Regions from separate parts of the Pantoea sp. X-Soil-ISGK-259 genome, predicted to be linked through region 1. Evidence: predicted binding sites of a transcription regulator. Region 1 holds the regulator's gene; each other region holds the start of a gene.
The links. Region 1 encodes LexA, which represses DNA repair genes until DNA is damaged. Its sites were predicted from a motif close to TNCTGTATGTACATACAGNA; they were not measured.

Region 1 (3,281 bases):
ACCTGCATATCATCGTCGGTCAGCTTGCCCCATTTCTCTTTCATTTTGCCTTTGAACTGCTTCCAGTTGCCGCTCGCTTCATCTTTGTTCATGGCAGACCTCCAATCCTCGGGTTAAATAATTATCTTGCTGCTTAACAAAATAACGATACAAAGCGCGGGTTAACTTCGCTTGTTAGAGTTAATTGTAGTAGCCAATTTCAAAAATGCAGAATAATACAGAATAATCCGTATCCTCCCGGGTCAGCGCTGCTGGATCACGCCTCAAACCAGCTGTTCTGACGCCAGTGCTTACGCCAGATGAGCCACAGTGACAGGCCGCGCAGCGCCAGGAATACCGTCACCGCCAGCCAGAGACCGTGGTTGCCCAGCAACGGTACGCTGAGCAGCGTCAGAAAGTAGCCAGCCGCCGCCACGACCATGCTGTTACGCATCTCGCGTCCACGTGTCGCCCCGATGAACATTCCATCCAGCAGATAACACCAGACGCCGATCAGCGGCATGATTATCTGCCAGACCAGATAGCGGTCAGCTGTCTGCTGCAGTGACTCAAGCGAGGTCAGCAGGGTAACAATCTGCGGGCCAAAAATGGCATAAACCAGCGAGAAGAAGAGCGCGACTACCACCGCCTGCCGACAGGCTGAGTGCCAGACGTGCTGCAATTTACTGCCATCTTTTGCGCCATGCGCTTCGCCGGCAAAAGCTTCAACCGCGTAGGCAAAACCATCCAGCGCGTAGGCAGTAAAGGTAATGAACATCAGTAATACCGCGTTAACCGCCACCACATCCGGACCCAGCCGCGCACCCAGCACGGTCAGCGAGGCGAAACAGAGCTGCAGCATCAGAGAGCGCAACATGATATCCCGGTTCAGTCGCAGCAGTCGGCCGCTGTCACCGCGCCAGCTCTGCTTCAGCAGATTAAACGTAATACCGCGCAGCTTTAACACCCGCCAGACCATGATGCCGCCGACGCCCAGCGTGATGTACTCCGCCAGCGCCGTGGCGGTTGCTGCTCCCGCGACACCCCAGTGCAGCCCCATCACCAGCCAGAGATCGAGCACGATGTTCACCAGATTGCCCACTATCAGCAGGATTACCGGCGCCCGCGCATACTGAACGCCCAACAGCCAGCCCAGGATGACCAGGTTTGCCAGCGTTGCAGGTGCACTGAGCCAGCGAATCTGAATAAACAGCGCCGCCTGTTCCAGTACATCAGGATTGCCACCTACCAGATGGGTCGCCAGCTGAATAATCGGATAACGCAATGCGATGAACAGCACGCCGGCCAGCAGCGCAATGATCAGCGGCTGCGTCAGCGCGCGTGCCAGAGCGGTTTTATCGCCCGCACCAAACGCCTGTGCCGTCAGGCCAGTGGTACTCATTCGAAGGAAAAGCAGCAACATAAAGAGGAAGCTGGTCACTGTGGTCCCGACCGCAACCCCGCCAAGATAGACAGGGCTGTCGAGATGACCAATAACTGCAGTATCGACCACGCCCAGTAAGGGAACGGTGATATTTGAAAGGATCATCGGCAGCGCAAGCCGCCAGAGATTTTTATCCGTTGCCGTGATAAAGCGCATTCGCCGTTCCGTGCTCAGTGTCGCTGCAGCAAAGCAGGCAACAAAATTAGGGCAGACAGAATAGCATCAGAAAAGGCGAATGCACGCAGGCCTCAGAATCAAAGCCACTCGCCGTTACGCACCACGCCAACCGCAAGACCTTCAATGGTCAGTGACTGCGCACGGGTGTCGACCACGATAGGGTCAAAATCGCTGTTTTCAGGCAGAAGGTGCACGATAGCACCCTGCTTTTTCCAGCGTTTAACGGTGACTTCATCATCAATACGTGCCACGACAACCTGACCGTTGCGCACATCCTGGGTTTTATGTACCGCGAGCAGGTCGCCGTCCATAATCCCGATATCTTTCATCGACATTCCGCTGACGCGCAGCAGGAAGTCGGCAGAAGGCTTGAACAGGCCCGGATCCACTTTGTAGTGGGTTTCGATATGTTCCTGCGCCATGATCGGCTCACCGGCAGCAACCCGGCCAATCAGCGGTAGTCCTTCTGAAACTTCTTCTTCCATTAACAGACGAATGCCGCGTGATGCACCCGAAACGATCTCAATAACGCCTTTACGCGCCAGCGCTTTCAGATGCTCTTCAGCCGCATTTGGCGAACGGAAGCCCAGTTGCGCGGCGATCTCTGCACGCGTAGGCGGCATGCCCGTTGAAGATATATGGTCGCGAATCAGGTCATAGACCTGCTGCTGCCTGCTGGTTAATGCTTTCATCCCGCCCCCTGGTTGTTTATACAGTCGCTGTGAGTATATACAGGTATTGGCGAAATGGAAACCGATTGTCAGGGAAAACGCGCCCTCAGGCGCGTTATGGAAGGCTTATCGCAAATGTGTCCAGAGCAGCGCGACCCAGACAAACAGGGCCAGTAAGATGCTGATCAGTACCGCCGCCGAGCCCATGTCTTTGGCCCGGCCCGCCAGGGGATGATGTTCCTGACCAATCCGGTCAACCACCGCTTCAATGGCGCTATTGAGGATTTCGACAATGACGACCAGCACCACGGCGCCAATCATGAGGATGCGGGCGATCACATCGACATCCAGCCAGCACGCGATAATAATAGCGGCCAGCGCAGCCAGGGCTTCCTGCCGAAAGGCGGCTTCATGCTGCCAGGCGGCACGCAGTCCCTGCCAGGAGTAGCCTGCGGCTTTTACTATTCTGATAAGTCCGGTGGCATTATTTGCCATGATGTGGGAACCCTTTCATTCAATTGACGTCAATGTCTGGGCTGCGTGCAATTGGCACCACCACAGATCTTCGCTGCGCTTTCTGGTATGCTTGCGGCGCTTTGCTAACAAGAGGCTTCATGTTGTCTATGTCAGGTTGGCGTAAACTCTATTACAAATTACTTAATTTACCACTCTCCTTTTTGGTAAAAAGTAAGGCCATTCCGGCCGATCCCGTGTCTGAACATGGTCTGGATCCGACCCGACCTATTATGTATGTTTTGCCTTACGATTCGAAGGCTGACTTACTGACTTTACGCGCACAGTGTCTGCGGCATCATCTGCCCGATCCGCTGATTCCGCTGGAGATTGATGGTTCGCTGCTGCCGCGCCACGTGTTTATTCATAATGGCCCACGCGTATTTCCCTATTTTGTGCCCAGCGTTGAATCGGTAAAAATCTTTCACGATTACCTCGACCTGCATCGCAATAATCCTGAGCTGGATATTCAGATGCTGCCGGTCACCGTGATGTTT
Region 2 (3,281 bases), 1.4 Mb from region 1:
CAGCTTCATCACTAAACGCACCAGCTTCATCACCCACGACTGCAGCGTATCGATCGCCACCAGCACGCGCTGACCTTTCACTTCATCATCTTTAAGCAACTGCAGTGCAGCCACACCCAGGAACGCGGCAAAGATCACGACGCTGATGATTGAGGTCGGACTGGCGCCCGTCAGATCGGCAAACGGGTTTTTCGGGATAAAGGAGAGCACCAGCTGTGGCACGGTCAGGTCAGCCACTTTGCCGACATAGTTGCTCTGGATCGCACTGAGACGCGCGGTCTCCTGCACGCCCTGTACCAGACCTTCTGCGCTCAGACCAAACAGGCCGGTGACGAAGACGCCGACCAGTGCTGAGATGGCGGTGGTAAACAGCAGAACGCCGATGGTCAGCACGCTGATTTTTCCCAGCGAAGAGGCGTTATGCAGACGAGCGACCGCACTCAGAATGGAAACGAACACCAGCGGCATGACGACCATCTGCAGCAACTGGACATAGCCATTACCGACGATGTTAAACCAGCTAATCGACTCTTTAACCACTGCGCTGTTTTCGCCGTAGATCAACTGCAACACCAGGCCGAACAGTACGCCGATCACCAGACCGGTCAGCACTTTTTTCGACAGGCTCCAGTTATGACGGCTGAAGCGGGAGAGCAATACCAGCAGCACCACAAAGGCCACGATATTAAGCGTAAGAGGAAGGTCCATGCTGAAACTCCAGAGTAATGCGGCCTTCCGTCATGGGAAGGCCGCATAATGTTAATCACGAATTAAGACAGCAGGAATGGTAACAGCAGGTGCAGAGGGTGCCTTATATCCAAATGGCATGTTTTATAACTAAATGGCGTTTTGCGCGTTTTTATTGCGCAGTATGACTGGAAATTAATCGCCCTACGCCATTTTGTAGCGTATCGAACAGCTGAGATGGCCAGCCGTTTGCACCAAAAGATGGCATCCCTACCGGGAACCACAGTGCATAGCCTACCAGTCCCAGACACAATGCCCGCTCCAGCTGATTGCCCTTCTGGCTGCGCAGAATCGGCAGGCGGAAGCGCCAGCGGCAGGGCCACAGCAGCGGAACCCCGGCGGGCGTCAGCATATCGGCCACTATATGGCTCAGGTAGCCGAGCGTCAGACCCTGCAGCACATCCGGTGGAATCGGTGACGACTGAGGCAGGTTAATCTGAAAAAGCCATAAACCGGCGGCAATCGCCAGCAGACTGTGGGTAAATCCCCGATGGCCGAACGCCCGTGCAATAGGATGAGAGAGCCAGCTGAGTCGCTGTCCCAGCAGAGATTTAGGATGATCGATGTCGGGCAGCAGACAGGTCAGCAGGGCTGAGGGAACAAGATGCCACCAGTCGGCCTGTGCCAGCACGGGTGTCAGCTCAGCACGCTTGGCAAAAATAGCGCTGGCAATGGCAAAAATGATGTGGCCTTCGCCCGTCATGATAGAACCTGGTTACAAAGAAAACTGTCGATGCATCCAGTATAGGGATTTATCCAGTAAATGAGAACATGTGACGCTGTAACGAAGCGTGAATTTTATTAATAAAATGGACAGTGCCAGGACACTGCCCGTTGGGGAAATTAACGCGCCAGCCAGCCGCCATCGACGGCCAGGGTGTAGCCGTTGACATAATCAGACGCAGCAGAAGCCATGAAGACTATCGGGCCCATCATGTCATCAGGCACGCCCCAGCGTCCGGCCGGTATCCGGCCCAGGATCTCTTCGCTGCGGGACGCGTCATTTCTCAACTGCTCGGTATTGTTGGTCGCCATGTAGCCAGGTGCGATGGCATTGACGTTAATGCCATGCTTTGCCCACTCGTTTGCCATGAGACGGGTCAGGCCCATCACGGCACTTTTCGAGGCGGTATAAGAGGGCACCCGAATTCCGCCCTGGAAGGAGAGCATGGACGCGATATTGATAATCTTGCCGCCGTGTCCCTGTGCGATAAATTGACGGGCAACCTGCTGAGACAGGAAAAACAGGCTCTTGCTATTGATATTCATCACGTCATCCCAGTCCTGCTCGCTGAAGTCCAGGGCGTCTTCCCGGCGAATAATACCGGCATTATTGACCAGAATGTCAATTTTACCTGCAGCGGCCAGCGCCTGCTCAACCACAGAGGCTACTACGCTGGTCTGCAACAGATCGGCCTGCACCGGCCAGAAGCGGCGACCCAGCGCCTCCACCTTGCTTTGGGTGTCATCCGGGCCGTTACGGTTAACGCCGACAATATCGCAGCCCGCCTGTGCCAGACCCAGCGCCATGCCCTGACCTAAACCGGTGTTGCAGCCGGTTACCATTGCCACTTTACCTTCCAGGCTAAACGTATTCAGTACCATAGTATTTCTCCTCTGCTTAGCGCAGTTCACTGATTTTGACGTGATCCATGTCATCAAAGACCTGATTCTCACCCACCATGCCCCAGATAAAGGTGTAACGCTGGGTACCGACACCGGCGTGAATTGACCAACTGGGTGAGATCACCGCCTGCTCGTTATGTACCAGCAGATGACGGGTCTGCTGCGGTTGCCCCATCATGTGGAAGACGGCGCTCTCTTCGCTCATATCGAAGTAGAAATAGACTTCCATGCGACGTTCGTGGGTGTGGCAGGGCATGGTGTTCCACAGGCTGCCTTCATCCAGTTTGGTCAAGCCCATGGTGAGCTGACAGGTGGGCAGCACATCCGGCACGATGAATTTATGAATGGTTCGGCGGTTCGAGGTCGCGGCATCGCCCAGCGTGGCGGTAGCCGCCTCCTGCAGCGTGATTTTCCTGTCCGGGAAGGTGCTGTGTGCGGGTGCACTGTTGAAATAGAATTTGGCGGGCTGAGACGGATTCAGACTGCGGAACAGCAGGTTGCGGGCACCTTTGCCGATGTAAAGCGCCTCTTCGTGACCGATTTCCCACGCTTTACCGTCCACTTCCACACGCCCCGGTCCGCCAATATTGATCATGCCCAGCTCGCGGCGCTCGAGGAAATAGCTGACGCCCAGCTGTTTTCCCATTTCATCACCCATCGTCACGGGCGCGTTTACCGGCATGACGCCGCCAATGATGATGCGGTCGATGTGGCTGTAAGTCAGGGCGTAGTCATCGGCAGTGAAAATCGTTTCAATCAGGAACTCACGGCGCAACGCATCGGTGTCGAGTTGTTTAGCGTGATCGCTGTGAATGCTTTGACGAATGTCCATCTCAGGCCTCTCTGCAGGTCAGGTTTTTATGCCCCGAATGGGGACGCTTCGGGCATCTTAGGCAGAGTGGTACTGG
Region 3 (3,281 bases), 3.0 Mb from region 1:
CATCCACTTAAGAATGCTGCGGTTACCATCACCAGTGCTACTCCTGCCAACCCTTTCATCACGCCTTATCCTCACAAATGGTCACGTGCAAACAGTGTAGTAATAAATGTTTTTGCCGGCAGGGTTAATCGCAGAAATCTGAAAGTAACCGGGCGAGCAGGCTCGCCCTTGACTTTATCAGGCGTGCTTTTTCTTACTGCGCATCAGGTTAAGACACTCAACCGCCATCGAGAAGAACATCGCGAAATAAATGTAACCTTTTGGTACATGGACCGCAAAACTCTCCAGAATCAGGGTAAAACCGACCAGAATCAGGAAGGAGAGGGCCAGCATTTTCACCGACGGATGGCGTTCAACAAACTCACCAATGGCGCGCGCGGCGAACATCATCATCAGCACCGCAATGACGACGGCTGCCATCATAATGAACAGATGATCGGAGAGGCCGATAGCGGTGATAACAGAGTCGAGACTGAAAATAATGTCGAGCATCATAATCTGTACAATCGCGCCGAGGAACGAATGAACGCGGGTGTTATGTTCGCCTTCACTGCCTTCGATCGTTTCATGGATCTCCATGCTCGATTTCCACAGCAGGAACAGTCCACCAAACAGCAGAATCAGATCGCGCGCTGAAAACGCATGATCCATCAGCGTAAACAGCGGATTAGTCAGACGGGCAACCCACGCAATAGAGGCCAGCAGGCCAAGACGCATCAGCATCGCGCCCATCAGACCAATGCGACGTGCGCTGGCTTGCTGGTGCTTTGGCAGTTTAGCGACCACCAGCGACAGGAAAATGATGTTATCAATACCCAGCACCACCTCAAGGATGGTCAGGGTGCCCAGCGCCAGCCAGGCGTTGGGATCAGCAATCCACTCAAACATACCGACATTCAATCCTAAACGAAAAGTAAACGGCGATTATACGCATTCAATTCACCGATCTCCCACAAAATTGCGATTGCTCAGCGCGAGTGGCGCGATTCACAGGAGAAAATGCCGCGCCAGCAGTGGCCCGGTGAAGCTTTTTTTAAGGTAGAAGCCGCGCGGCAAGGTCATAATTGGCTGGCCCTGATCGCCAATACCTTCTGTCAGCGCCTTACTGTTGGCGGCTTTCGGGCGGATTTGCAACCAGGCACCATGCCGTGCGGTAATCTGCTCAACGCGTCCCAGTACAATCATATCCATCAACTCTTCCCAGTCCTGACGCAGCATCTCATCTTCTTCTGCATCCGGGCTCCATAACAGCGGCGCGCCCACACGACGTTCCCGCAGCGGAATCTCACGCCCACCTTCAACCGGAATCCACAACACCCTCGCCAGTTTATGGCGCACATGACTGGTGAGCCAGGTGACGCCGCTGTTGCCGGTCAGCGGGGCGACGCAGACAAAGGTGGTTTCCAGCGGTTTTCCCTGCGCATCAATCGGGATGGTTTTCAGTTCGATACCCAGATGGGCAAAGTCCTGTTCCGCTTTGCTGCCCGCGCTGGCACCAAGATGTAACTCCAGCAGCATGCCGACCCAGCCTTTATCACGTTTAAGATCCGCAGGCATGGTTAGCCCGGCGCGAGCGGCCAGCGTTTCCAGTGTTAAGCCGGCTAAATCCTGCGCACGCGCCAGCAGGCTGGCTTCATCTTCAGGTGGTCCTGGCAGGTAACTCATGTTGATAACTCGCAATGATTAAAATTTATACAGTTGAGGGTGAGGAAATCCTTTCACTAAAATTCACCGCATCAGGGATCGATAATAACATGATAGATCGCACTTTTTTTAACGGATAACCCTTGCGCCATCATGAGACAGGCATTGTTATCCCAGCTTACGCGCAACAATGAACAGGATCTCCATCCCGGTTATCCACAGAAAAATGGGATAACCCCCGTATTGGTGCGGTACTGGTTCCATTTACAGCCTTGACTTTTCTTTGTCTGAGCATAATTTCGCCGCTCTGACCTAACCCTGAGCGATTATCTGTGGATAAAAAAGAGTGTGGTTATCTTTTAATCAATTGTCAGTTGTCGCGAGAATATTGGCAGTTTAGGAAAGTCTCAGGGAGAGCCAGAATGATTTATTTTCATTAAATATCATAATGATGCGTTGCTGGTTCTTTTGAGTCATTCTGCGAGCAGTGAAAATGTTATTCAGTTAACTCCCGCGTTCTGCACAAAGCTATCCACAGAAAAAGTGAATAAGATTGATCTTTTTCACGCTGTTTGTTTATAACTTTGCCGTTTTCTGTGAGTTATCCCGCATTTGATGGTCTGATACCCCATGAATCCAGTGGTTTACCGCCTGTAAGGAGTGTGAAACAATCAGCCCATTCAAATTTTGCTTTGAGGTAGTCCGGTGATCGATGATGATGGCTACCGCCCGAATGTTGGTATCGTAATCTGTAACCGGCAGGGACAAGTGTTATGGGCCAGGCGCTTTGGACAGCACTCCTGGCAATTTCCTCAGGGAGGCATCAATCCCGGTGAAACCGCAGAACAGGCGATGTATCGCGAACTGTTCGAAGAAGTCGGATTGCATCGGAAAGATGTTCGAATACTTGCTTCTACCCGCAACTGGTTACGTTACAAGTTGCCAAAACGTTTGGTGCGTTGGGACACAAAGCCGGTATGTATCGGCCAGAAACAAAAGTGGTTTCTTCTGCAGTTAATGTGTAATGACGCGGATATCAATGTGCAGCGCAGCAGCACGCCTGAATTTGATGGCTGGCGCTGGGTCAGCTTCTGGTATCCGGTGCGTCAGGTTGTCTCCTTCAAGCGCGATGTTTATCGTCGGGTAATGAAGGAATTCGCTGGCGTGGTGATGTCTATGCAGGAGAGTGCGGGGCAGCGAAATAATCCTGCCCATCGTCGTAAGAGAGGATAGGCCACGCCCTTTATGCTCACTCAGTTGCGTGAAATTGTAGAAAAAGTGGCGAGTGCGCCGCGTCTCAATGAAGCACTCGACATCCTGGTCAATGAAATCTGTCTGGCGATGGATACGGAAGTCTGTTCCGTTTACCTCGCCGACCAGGACCGTCGCTGCTATTACCTGATGGCGACGCGCGGACTCAAAAAACCGCGTGGCCGCACCGTAACGCTGGCTTTTGACGAGGGTATCGTCGGTTTAGTGGGCCGTCTGGCCGAACCGATTAACCTTGCTGACGCCCAAAGCCATCCCAGCTTCAAATATATCCCCGCAGTGAAAGAGGAGCGCTATCGCTCCTTCCTCGGTGTGCCTGTTATCAGCCGCCGCCAGCTCCTTGGCGTGCTGGTGGTGCAGCAGCGCGA

Region 2: the regulator LexA is predicted to act here: its motif matches at 1,473-1,492, upstream of AC6I77_RS07980 (metal-dependent hydrolase).
Region 3: the regulator LexA is predicted to act here: its motif matches at 1,897-1,916, upstream of mutH (DNA mismatch repair endonuclease MutH).

What each region holds. Positions count from the first base shown of each region.
Region 1 covers NZ_AP035986.1:289,991-293,271, reverse strand. The annotation lists gene AC6I77_RS01300 (CsbD family protein) at 1-92, opposite strand, end outside; gene dinF (MATE family efflux transporter DinF) at 257-1,579, opposite strand; gene lexA (transcriptional repressor LexA) at 1,678-2,292, opposite strand; gene AC6I77_RS01285 (diacylglycerol kinase) at 2,398-2,766, opposite strand; gene plsB (glycerol-3-phosphate 1-O-acyltransferase PlsB) at 2,895-3,281, shown strand, end outside.
Region 2 covers NZ_AP035986.1:1,719,526-1,722,806, forward strand. The annotation lists gene AC6I77_RS07975 (L-cystine transporter) at 1-708, opposite strand, end outside; gene AC6I77_RS07980 (metal-dependent hydrolase) at 860-1,450, opposite strand; gene kduD (2-dehydro-3-deoxy-D-gluconate 5-dehydrogenase KduD) at 1,591-2,352, opposite strand; gene kduI (5-dehydro-4-deoxy-D-glucuronate isomerase) at 2,369-3,205, opposite strand.
Region 3 covers NZ_AP035986.1:3,241,818-3,245,098, reverse strand. The annotation lists gene AC6I77_RS15330 (YgdI/YgdR family lipoprotein) at 1-59, opposite strand, end outside; gene AC6I77_RS15325 (TerC family protein) at 178-888, opposite strand; gene mutH (DNA mismatch repair endonuclease MutH) at 988-1,665, opposite strand; gene rppH (RNA pyrophosphohydrolase) at 2,350-2,877, shown strand; gene ptsP (phosphoenolpyruvate--protein phosphotransferase) at 2,890-3,281, shown strand, end outside.